2 regions of the Pedomonas sp. V897 genome follow, and region 1 is predicted to be linked to the other one. Evidence: riboswitches for the same ligand, from Rfam matches in the RefSeq annotation. Region 1 holds a riboswitch; the other holds the start of a gene.
The links. A riboswitch is a leader RNA that binds a small molecule or an ion and turns the genes downstream of it on or off. The one in region 1 is predicted to bind cobalamin.
Positions count from the first base shown of each region.

Region 2: another riboswitch for cobalamin. It lies ahead of ACSJJU_RS06135 (TonB-dependent receptor plug domain-containing protein); the one in region 1 lies ahead of ACSJJU_RS10625 (DUF1636 domain-containing protein).

Region 1 covers NZ_JBPPGG010000003.1:383,756-389,528, reverse strand. The annotation lists gene ACSJJU_RS10645 (cobyric acid synthase) at 1-968, shown strand, start outside; gene cobS (adenosylcobinamide-GDP ribazoletransferase) at 936-1,712, opposite strand; gene ACSJJU_RS10635 (histidine phosphatase family protein) at 1,709-2,326, opposite strand; gene cobT (nicotinate-nucleotide--dimethylbenzimidazole phosphoribosyltransferase) at 2,323-3,366, opposite strand; gene ACSJJU_RS10625 (DUF1636 domain-containing protein) at 3,363-3,770, opposite strand; cobalamin riboswitch at 3,916-4,104, opposite strand; gene ACSJJU_RS10620 (LysR family transcriptional regulator) at 4,189-5,100, opposite strand; gene ACSJJU_RS10615 (glutamine amidotransferase) at 5,212-5,773, shown strand, end outside.
Region 2 covers NZ_JBPPGG010000002.1:4,663-10,435, forward strand. The annotation lists gene ACSJJU_RS06125 (GGDEF domain-containing protein) at 115-1,281, opposite strand; gene ACSJJU_RS06130 (hypothetical protein) at 1,435-1,833, opposite strand; cobalamin riboswitch at 2,106-2,304, shown strand; gene ACSJJU_RS06135 (TonB-dependent receptor plug domain-containing protein) at 2,475-4,376, shown strand; gene ACSJJU_RS06140 (hypothetical protein) at 4,530-4,694, shown strand; gene ACSJJU_RS06145 (hypothetical protein) at 4,859-5,557, shown strand; gene ACSJJU_RS06150 (hypothetical protein) at 5,677-5,773, shown strand, end outside.

The sequences.
Region 1 (5,773 bases):
CGATCGTCGGCACGAAGACGGTTATCGATCCGGCCGATGCTCGGATGATCGCGGGTTTCCTCATCAACAAGTTCCGGGGCGACCCCGCCCTGTTCGAGGATGGCTACCGCCAGATTGAGGCGCTGTCCGGCTGGTGCGGCTTCGGGGTGGTGCCATGGCTGGCCGAGGTCGCCCGGCTGCCGAGTGAAGATGCGGTGGTGCTGGAGCGCGCGCCGGTAACGGTGGCCGAGGACAAGCCGCTCGTCATCGCCTGTCCGATCACGCCGCGTCTCTCCAACTTTGATGACCTTGATCCCTTGGCCCAGACCGAGGGCGTAGAGGTGCGGATGATCCGCCCCGGCACACCGCTGCCCGTTGATGCAGACCTTGTGGTGCTGGCCGGATCCAAGGCGACGATTGCCGACCTTGAATTCCTGCGGGCCGAAGGCTGGGATATCGACCTCCTGGCTCATGTGCGGCGCGGCGGGCGCGTGCTGGGCATCTGCGGCGGATACCAGATGCTGGGCCGCACCATCGCTGATCCGAGCGGTGTCGAAGGTCCGGCGGGCGAGGTCAATGGACTTGGGCTCTTGGCGGTCGATACGGTGCTGGCTGGTGTCAAGGCGCTGCGCACCGTTGCGGGCACGGCGCTTGATGCGGCGTTTGATGGCTACGAGATGCACATCGGCACGACCATTGGCCCTGACACCGCGCGGCCGATGGCGCTGCTGGAGGATGGCAGGCCGGATGGCGCCATGTCCGCAAACGGGCGGATCATGGGGACCTATGTGCATGGGCTGTTCAACAAGGCCGCGCAGCGCAGCGCATGGGTGCGGCTGCTTGGGGGCAGTCCTGTTGCAGGCGGGGCGGATCACGCAGCTGTGGTGGATGAAGCGCTTGATGCCATTGCCGAAAGGCTTGAACAGCATGTGGACGTAGACGCGCTGATTGCGCTGTCAGAGCGTGCTGGCAATTATCAGGGCAAGTAACAGTCCGGTCTCGCACAGTTCGATGCCTGCGCCGTGGCAGTCGCCCGAAACGCCGCCCAGCTTGCGTTTAAGCCAGACGCCCCAGAGTACGAGCAGCCCCACGGTTGCCCAAAGTGCGGGCGCGATGAGAAGGGCTGGCGCCAGGAGCCCGATGGTCCAGAGCGCAAGGCAGAGCGGGCCTGCGCCTGCGCGAAACGTTGAGCCGAGGCCTGCGTGCAGGGGCGGAAGCCACAGCGTCCACAGCAGCGGCCCGATCCTGGCCAGGGCCGGGATGAGCAACACCGCCATCAGCATGGCGGCGTGCGGGTACGGGGCAAGCGCCACCTCGTGCAGCAGGATCGTCTTGGCCAGCAGTTGCAGGACCAAAGCGCTGACCCCGAGGCTGCCGATATGCGGATCCTTCATGACGGCGCGCAGCTTGTCTGGGTCGCCATGGCTTGCCGCCAGGCCGTCCACCAGATCGCCAAGGCCATCCAGATGGAGCGCGCCTGTCACCCACACCCATGCGGCAACGCCTGCAAGGGCGGCGAGCCACGGGCTGATGAGATTTCCCAGTGTAAAGGCGAGGGCGACGGCGCTGCCGACGACGAGACCCGCCAGCGGAAACCAGCGGATGGCCGCCTGAAAATCAGCGGCGGAGACGTCAAGCGCGGGCAGGGGCACGCGCGTCATGAACTGAATGGCCAGCATCGCCTGCTTCAGATGAAGCTTGATACCCGTACTTGTCGGGGCACTTGCTGTCACAGCCCATCCTCCACCCGAAAAAGCCCGGTCAGCTGGGCGGTGCGCGGGCACGTCTCCCACAGGTTAAGGCGGACCAGAATCCCATAGGGCAGATCAACTGCCCAGCAGTGATCGAGCGGCCAGTCGAGGAGGATCGAAAGCGCGGCCCTCATGCTGCCGCCGTGAGCAACAATAAGCGTCGCCTGCGGCTCCAACGCCTCCAGTGCTTCGCCCACGCGCAGTCGTAAATCCTGCCAGCGCTCCCCGCCAGGCGGCGGGTGGAGGTCCGGGTCCGTCTGGAACCGTGAGAGGCTGTCCTGCGGGAGCGCGTTGGGGGCCATCCCGTCCCACAGGCCGAAGTTCACCTCGCGCCAGCGCACATCGTCCATCACCGGCAGGCCAAGGTGCTTTCCCACGACCGCTGCCGTTTCCCGGCACCGGGTCAGGTCGGATGTGATGATCCGCTGGATGCCCTGTTGCGCCAGCCGCCCGGCTTGCGCCTCGGCCGCCTGCGCCCCCTTGCCGGACAGGGGGACGTCGGTCCAGCCGAGCAGCACACCGGTTTCAACCGGCGTGCCATGGCGCAGCAGCCAGAGCGGCCAGGGAGAACAGGCACCGGATGGCGCTGCGGTCATTCGGCCGGCTCGGCAACCCGCGGGCGCGGCGCAGCACCGGCGAGGGCCTCCTCGATGGTTGCCATTTGCGTATGCGTGGCGAGCGCTGCTCGGATCAGGAGAGTCGCAACAGCAGCGCCGCTCGCCTCGCCCAGCCGCATGTTCAGGCGCAGGAGGGGCGACAGACCAAAGTGTTTCAGCACCCGGCCATGCCCCGGCTCCTCCGACTGGTGCCCGGCAATGCAGTGATGAAGAATGTCAGAATTCTGCATAACCAGCGGCGCGATCGAGGTGCAGCAGATGAAGCCGTCGAGAACGACCGGAATGCGCTTCAGCCGCGCGCCCAGCACAGCGCCCGCCATGGCGGCCAGTTCGCGTCCGCCCACTGCCGCCAGCAGGTCGAGCGCCGTGCGCGGCGTCTCGCGATGCACTGCCATGGCCCGCTCGACCACGTCGGTCTTGCGCGCAACACCTGCCGTGTCGATGCCGGTGCCACGCCCGACCCATTCGGCCGGTTCGCCTCCATAAACCAGACAGGCGAGCGCGGCGGCGGTAGTGGTATTGGCGATGCCCATCTCGCCGATGACGAGCAGGTCGAGATCGTCCTCAACCGCCGCAGCGCCTGCCGACAGCGCAGCCAGCGTCTCGGATTCGCTCATGGCAGGGCCGGTGGTGAAGTCGCTCGTCGGGCGGTCAAGGTCGAGCGCCACCACCTTAAAGTCGAGCCCTGCCGTCAAGGAGAGCGCATTGATGGCAGCACCGCCGCGCTCGAAGTTCTCGACCATGCCGCAGGTGAGTTCGGGCGGAAAGGCGCTGACGCCATAGCGTGCAATGCCATGATTGCCGGCAAAGACGATGGTCTGGCCGCGGCGCAGCCTGGGGTGCGGCGTTCCCTGCCAGCCCGCCATGAACACGGCGATGTCTTCAAGACGTCCGAGCGAGCCTTCCGGCTTGCACAGACTTTTCTGGTGCGCACGCGCGCTCTCAATGGCCATTGCAGCCGGTTCAGGAAGCGCGGCCAGCGCGGCGTCGAACGCGGCGCGATCAGGAAACAGGGTCATTCTGCAACAAATCCGGCTGGAGGCATGCGGGTGATGAAATGGCCTTTGACGCCTTCGGGCCAGTCCTTGTAGGGCACCACGCCCTCGGGGCTGGCGGCGTAGCGGACGGCATAGTCGAGAATGGCGGCGGCATCCTCGGCCGTTGGGTTGAAGCGCCCAAGCACATAGCCGATCTTGCCCGGCGCCCGCAGATGCACGGTGCAATGCTCGCTGCAGGCGAACAGGCAGGGCATTTCCTGAATGGCGACAGCGGCGTATTCGGGACGTGTTTGCTGGACGCCGCGCAAGGTGTCTGCCAGCACCCGCCCGCCGCGGCGGCCAGCAGCGTCGGATGGCTGATCCTTGGCGAAGCGGCAGGTGTTGCACACGACAACGGCCGCCACATCATCAACTGGGGTGAGCATATTGCCTCTCCCGTCGGCCTGCGGGAGAGCGCAGGCCATGGTTCACAACAGATGCCCCTCGCGCTGCTGCACGTGGCAGCAGGTCAAAGGGCGCTCATGCCGTCATGCGGGGAGGTCCCGTTCGTCCGGCAGTCCCTGGCCGGCCGATAGACGACGACAACAGGCAGGTCTCCTGGCTTGCGGGTCATCGCCGTGCCGGTCGCCTTCTCGGGAGAAATTCCCAATGGCTTCATGACCGCAGACTCGCCGCTCACAGTTGCAGGGACAGCCGGGGATTTACACCCCGTTCCCGTTTTCATTCCCCAAAGGGGAAACCTGTTGCACGTGGGGTCATATGAATATTGCCGCTTTGCCGTCAACCCGTTTGGCCGTTCTACGCGGATTTGTGCGGCAGGCCGGTTGGGTTTTCTTGCGAAGGTCAGGCCTGAAGGCGCTCAGCAATGAAGTCGATAAAGCATCGCGCTTTGGCAGGGAGATAGCGGGTCGGCGGATACAGCAACCAGACGTCGCCGTGATAGTTGGTCTTGAAGGCCCAGGCGGGCAATACCTGTTCGATCAGGCCTGCTTCTAACGCGTCCCTGGCCATGAAGAACGACAGGCTGCCGAAGCCTATCCCGCTCAAGACCGCATCAAGCCGGACACCGGCGTGATTGACTGTATAACGACCCTCAATATCCACGCTGATCGTCTTGCCGGCCCGGGTGAATCGCCAGCGGGAGTCGTCAACGGCCCGACTTAAGGCAATGCAGCTATGACCTTTCAGGTCTCGAGGGTGCTGTGGGCGGCCGTGTTGGTCGAGATAGGCCGGCGTTGCACAGATGACATGTTCGATCCGGAACAGCTTGCGGCCCATCAGACTGGCCGGCGGATCATCCGTCACCCGAAACGCCAGGTCAATATCGCCATCATAAAGGTCGAGAGGGCGGTCATCCAGCCGCAGCTCGACATCAACGTCTGGATAGGTGCGCAGAAACGGGGCGATGTGGGGATGGACAAAAAAGCGCCCAAGGGCACGCGGACTGCTCACGCGCAGTTTTCCGGCAGGTCGCATCTCGCGCTGGTGCGCGACCTGCAAAGCCGAGCGGGCGGCATCCAGCATGTCGCGGCAATGCTGGTACATCTCTGTGCCCGCTTCGCTCAGGCTCAGCTTTCGGGTTGTGCGATGCAGCAGGCGGGTGCCGGTGGCGCGCTCAAGCCGCGCGATCGAGCGGCTGACGGCAGAGGGTGTCATGCCGCGCTTTCTGGCGACTTCGGAGAAACTGCTCGCCTCCACCACTTGGGCGAACAGGGCCATATCGGGCAACAGCGCGACATCATGATTTATGCGCATGAGGAACAAGTCTTTGCAGTTCGGCGGCGATTATTGCTTCTTTTCAGGTTTGCTATCCTGGCGCAAGAGGCCTGTTCGACCTGTCTGATCGGCCCTGTCAGGAGCGTTGCCATGTCCAGAGCCCTTATCATCGTTCGCGCTGGCGAGACCTTTGCAGACCTACGTACCCGGATCGGTGATTTTCATGACTGGATTGCTGAAGGTCTGGGCCTGACGTGCGATGTCTCGCATGTGGATGCGCGCGAAGCGCCTGACTTGCCAGAGCCGGCCTCGGTTGCCGGCGTGGTGGTGACAGGGTCGCATGCCATGGTCAGCGACAGGGCACCGTGGAGCGAGCAACTCGGCCAATGGCTGCTCCGCTGCGTGGAGGCCAGGGTTCCGGTGCTTGGCATCTGCTTTGGGCACCAATTGCTTGCCCATGCGCTTGGCGGCGTTGTGGGATACCGGGCTGACGGGCGGGAGTTGGGAACCATTATGGTGCATCAGCTGGAAGTCGGGCAATCCGATCCGCTGTTCCAACACATGCCGCAGGTGTTTCCCGCCCATGTGGTGCATGAGCAGTCCGTCCTTGCTCTGCCGCCGGGTGCGGTCCGCCTTGCCTGGAGTTCGCAGGAGCCGTGTCAGGCGTTTCGCTTTGGCGATTGCGCCTGGGGCGTGCAATTCCATCCGGAGT
Region 2 (5,773 bases), on a different contig from region 1:
CAGCGATTTTCCCCGCTCTCCCAGACATCCGATTTGAGTGCCAGAATTCCGTTTTGAGGAATTGCCCCCTGCCGTTTCAGGCTGGCGGCGTTCGCGCGCCGTTAGTGGCGGGCGTCAGGCCGCGCCCCGGTCTGATGCCAGCACGACGTCCAGCACGCTGCTCTTGTGGACTTCGACCCGGTTGCGGCCGCCCGCCTTGGCGGCATAGAGGGCCTCGTCGGCGCGGGTCAGCAGGGTGCGCAACGTGGCGTGGGGGTCCCGGCTGCTCACCACGCCGATGCTGACCGTGGCGGGAATGAACCCCTCATTCAGGCGCAAGCCGCGCACCGCGAGCAGGGCGCGGATCGACTCCGCCACATCGACGGCATGATCCGTCGACGTGTCGGACAGGAATAAGGCGAACTCCTCGCCGCCCATGCGGCAGAACAGATCGTCCGGCTCCAGCAGGCTGCTCACCAGCGCGGTGAAGCCCGTCAGAACCTGATCGCCCCCGTCGTGGCCGTACTTGTCGTTGATGGCCTTGAAGTGGTCCAGATCCATCAACAGGATGCTGCTGGTGCGCCCTGCCTGCTGATTGGCGCGCAGGCGGCGCTCGGCCCCTTCCTTGAAGGCCCGGCGGTTGGCGATGCCGGTCAGGGGGTCCTGCAGGGCTGCCTGCCGATGGCGGGCCTCGATCTGCTCCTTCGCCATGGAGACGAGCAGGAAGCTGAAACTCGTGGCGTAGACCAGGGTCTCGACGGACAGCAGCAGGATCCAGGTGCTGTCCACATTCTCGACCGAGGGGATGGAGCGCAGCAGCGCCGGCCCGCCGATGAAGCGGAGCGCGAAATAGAGGCCATGCAACACGCACAGCAGCGCGGCGGCCCGCTGGGCGAGCAGGCGCATGGGTGCGCCGAACCAAAGCTCGTACGCCATGGCGAAGGTGTAGACGCCGCACAGCAGGGCGGCCATTTTCATCCGCGCCGGTGCATCCAGGTCGATCCCCCAGCAGCAGAACAGCCATATCAGGCTGCCGCCGAAGACCACCCAAAGGCGTGTCGGGCGCTGGTTGAACTGCCGGCACGCCATGAACGACAGGCCATAGCCGACGAGAATGACGGCGTTGGACACTTCCCGCACCGGGTTGCGCACGCTTTCCCCACCGATCAACATGCCCGCAAAGCCGGCCGCCGCCAGCAGGAAGGAGAGACTCCACCAGGCCAGCGCCTTGACCTCACGGTTCTGGAGCCATGCCAGCGCCAGCAGCCCGCTGATGAGGCCCAGCACAAGCAGGGCGGCCATGAAAAAGGTCGGGGGGTGGAGGGACATGGTCCAGGTTTCGATTCTTCCAGCAAGATTGCTTCTGGCAAGTTAAACCAGAGGAGTAAAGGGAATGCCAGGGGGGCAAGGCATTCCTGTGGCGATGTCTGGCGGCGCATTGACGCAGACCCGGGATCAGCGATCCGGCCGGTCTTTCCTGAGGGTGTAGGCGGCGATGTCCCGGGCGAGTTGGGTAAGGTCGGACAGGCTCAACTGCAAGGGCAATTCGCCGCCGCCTTCCATCGTGGCCAGCAGGAGGGGCGTTCCGTCGGCGGTCTCTCCCAGCTGGCAGGATTCCGCGATGATCGGCTGCACCGGCTCGGGCGCGCTGCCCGCGCGGCGGCGTTGCAGAAACCCCAGTTCCGCCGACAGGGCCGCGACGGTCAGCGGCACGCAGCCGGGGGTGAAATCCAGCCGGAACGTCTCTCCCCGTGTCGATTCCACCACCACATACAGCGCGCGCCGGGTGCCATCGATGCCGCTTTCCTTCACCAGCGCAAAAACCGGCGCATCTTCGTCGTCACCGGACGTCATGGGTCTGTCCTCTTCCGATGACGGCTCATCGGGCGCGCCATCGGCCGGAGAGGCACTGGCGGAACAGGGGTGGGGCCGGTGATCGGAGAGAGAAGGGGCGTGAGCGGGGGCTTGGCGTGCGCCGGTACGGACATCAGGCACGGCGATCCTTCTTTGGTTGTTCTTGTCTTTTCCGCAATCTGGCGCGCTGACGGGAAAAGTCCAGCATGGTGAGGTCTTAGGCGCGCCGCTGCCGGCAAGGAGCCTCTTGACGATCCGTGCGCCGGAGACTAGCCCTCGGGCCCGCAACAGGCTCCCCGAGAGGGGATTAAAAGGGAACGTGGTGCGAGGGCTTGCCCTCCAGTCCACGGCTGTCCCCGCAACTGTAACCGGCGAGCGCCGCCTTTGACGAAGCCACTGGGAAACTGGGAAGGCAGAAGGCGCACGCGACGACCCGGAAGCCAGGAGACCTGCCTGTTGTCGTCGCCTTGCATGCTGCCGGGATGAGCGGTGTGCGACGGGTTCTTCCGGAACGGCGACATCAACCGTCAGGGTTGCGGCGCCGGGTTTCCGGAATGCGGCCGGGACAATGGCCGCGCGCCTGTGCCGGTCCGGCAGCAGCCTCCCTGACAGACTGAAGATGACGGTTTGGGAGGTATGTCATGTCGCCCCGTCCTGTATTGTTTCTGTCCACCGCTGCCGCTGCCTGCATCGCCGCGTCGGCCGCATATGCCGAGGAACCGATCAATCCCCTCGGTCAGATCATCGTCTCTGCGACCCGCACCGAACAGCCGCTGGCGCTCACCGGCACGTCGGTCTCCGTCCTCACTGCCGAGGATATTCGGGCCACCCAGAAGGCCATGCTGACCGACGCACTGCGCGAGATCCCCGGTGTCACCGTGGTGCGCAGCGGCGGCCCGGGCGCGCAGACGAGCCTGTTCATCCGCGGCGTCGGCGGCGAGCAGACGGTGGTGCTGATCGACGGCGTGCGCATCAACGATCCCTCGACCCCGGCGGCCACGGCCTACATCAGCGACCTCGTGACCACCGGCATCGAGCGGGTGGAAGTGCTGCGCGGGCCGCAGTCGACCCTCTACGGCAGCCATGCCATCGGCGGCGTCGTCAACATCATCACCACGGCGGGCCAGCCCGGTCTCCATGCGGAGGCGCAGGTCGAGGGCGGCAGCTTTGACAGCTGGCGCGCGGCGGGCACCGTCTCCGGCGGCAGCGAGGCGTTGACCGGATCGCTCACCGCCAGCGTCTACGACACGGACGGTATCTCTGCCGCCGACAAGAAAGACGGCAACACCGAGAAGGACGGCTACCGCAACTGGGCCGTGCTGGGCAGCCTGGGGGCAAGGCTGGCGGAGAATGTGCGCCTCGACCTCAAGGGGCTCTACAATCGCGGGCGCGCCGAATACGATGGCTTCCCGCCGCCGCTCTATACCTTCGCCGACATGGACAACCGCAACCGAAGCGAACTGTTCTCGGGCTATGCGGGCCTGACCGTGGATGCCTTCGGCGGCGCCTTGTCCAACCGTTTCGCCGTGGGCTACAGCCGCAACGACCGCGCGGATTTCGAGACGGAGATCCAGACCAACGACACGCGCGGTCAGATCCGCCGCTTCGAATATCAGGGAACCTTGCGCGCCGGCGCATCAACGGAGCTGACGTTCGGGGCGGAGACGGAAAAGCAGAAAATCCGCAACATCGGCCAGTGGGATCTGGAGCCGCTCAAGGCGGATGTGGATACGCACAGCGTCTATGCCCAGGGCCAGACCACGCTGTTCGAACGCCTCACCCTGACGGCGGGCGTGCGCCGTGATGATCACGACACCTTCGGTGCGCACACCACCTTCCGCGTGGCCGGGGCCTACCAGATCGAGGAGAGCGATACGCTGCTGCGCGCCAACTGGGGCGAGGGCTTCAAGGCCCCGAGCCTCTATCAGGTCTACAGCGCCTATGGAAACGCGGACCTCGAGGCGGAGACCAGCGACGGCTGGGAAGCGGGGTTCGATCAGGGCTTCGTGGACGGGCGCATCCGGGTCAGTGCCACCTGGTTCGAGCAGAAGCTGAAGAACCAGATCGACTATGTGCCGTGCACCGGGGGCGACCTGATGTGCGGCCCCGGCCGCTACGGCTACTACGACAACGTGGGGCGCGCCTCGTTCAAGGGCGTGGAGCTGGGCCTTTTGTTGCAGCCCGTCGACGCGCTGGTCATCAAGGCCAACTATACCTGGCTCGAGCCGCTGAACAGGGTGACGGACACCGATCTCGCCCGCCGGGCGCGAGACATTTTCCAGACCTCGGTGAACTGGGCGGCGACCGCGCGGACGAATTTTTCCGCCAGCCTCGTGATGGTCGGCGACAGCTACGACTCCCCCGGCAACGCCAACCGGCTCGATGGCTACACGCTGGTCGATGTGCGGGCGAGCCATGCCCTGACGCCGGGGCTCGAGGTCTATGGCCGCATCGATAACCTGTTCGACGTGGATTACGAGGTGATCCGCGGCTACGGCACCTTGGGGCGCGGCGTGTATCTTGGTCTGCGCGCCCGCTACTGACGCGAAATCAGGGCCGGACCGCTGGGCGGTCCATCCCGGGCGGGGGGACAGTGTCCCTCCGCCCCGTTTTTTTCTGCGAGAGGCGTGCGCGGAACATGTTTCACCCGCTGCCGTTGACCGCTTGGGGGCGTGGCTGAAACATGGAGATGACCAATGGCAAACCAGCGCCAGGATGATCAACGCCAGCAAGATCAACGCCAGAAAGATCAGAGCAATCAGCAGCAGCGCGGCGGACGGCAGCAGCAACAGCAGCAGCGCCAGCAACCGCAACGTCAGCAGCAACAGCGCCAGAAGCAGGACCGGAACCAGCAGGAGTAGACCGGGCCGCGCCGCACAGGCGGCACGGTCTGTTGTCGTGACAGGATACGGGGTGGCCGCGCCGCCCCGTATCCCTGTTCCGGCCCCCGACAGGACCGGCAAGTGTCCTGTGGAGCAATCGCGTCTCTTTTTCGTTTTATTGACGAAAGGAAAGGGGGACCGTCATGCATGCCAACCGCTTCGCGACCGTTGCAATCCTGTTGACGGGCCTCGGTCTCGGCGGGGTTGCCCTCGGGGATGCACTGACGTCGCCCGACAATCAGGTAATTGATCCCTCCTTCGATATCCGCTCGGTGGAAGTGCGGGCCGGCACGGACGTGGTGCGTTTCCGCATGACCCTGCGCGGTGAGGCGGGCGTGCGCAGGCCCGGTCCCACGGGTCAGCTGGGCGGGAGCCAGATGTTCGCCTACCTGTGGCCGACAAGCGCCGATTCCGCCGTGGGCGGTTTTCCGCATGGGCGGGGGCTTCTCGTCCTCGGCCTCGTCAGCCACCCGGATCTGGTGGAGACAGTGGGCAACCAGCAGCTCTCGGGCGGCTGGCACCCGCACTGGTTTGTTGCCGCGCCGGGCAAGGGCTGCGGCCCGTTCGGCCTCAGGATCGAGGAGGGGCCGCCCGCCAGCCCGGGGGCGCTGCCTGTGCTCACCACTGTGCCCAACTTCCCGGCTACCCTCAGCGGCACGACGGTCGAGGTGCAGGTGCCGCGCCGCCTGTTCGCAGACCCCGCCTTGCTTCGCTACGACGGCATTACCGCCACCATGCTCGTCAGCAGCGATCTGACGCCGCCCGTTCTGTGCGTGCGGGTGATGGATGTGGCCTCCGGGCGCCTCAGCCTGACCGGGACGGTGACGGTCGAGGGGCGCTGAGACGCCGCTGCCGCCGGAACAGCGGAACAGAAGGCGCCGGTGGCGGGTTTCCTCAATAGGAGCGGAGCGCGCGGGGCAGGGCCCCGGAGCCGTTCCGGTTTTGAGGATGGAGTAACACAATGCAGAACATGACCCCTTCGTCCGCCGACCCGAACAAGAAACAATCCGAGCAGGAGACGCAGGACAAGGCATGCGGCGCGGCGCAGGAGCAGCGGA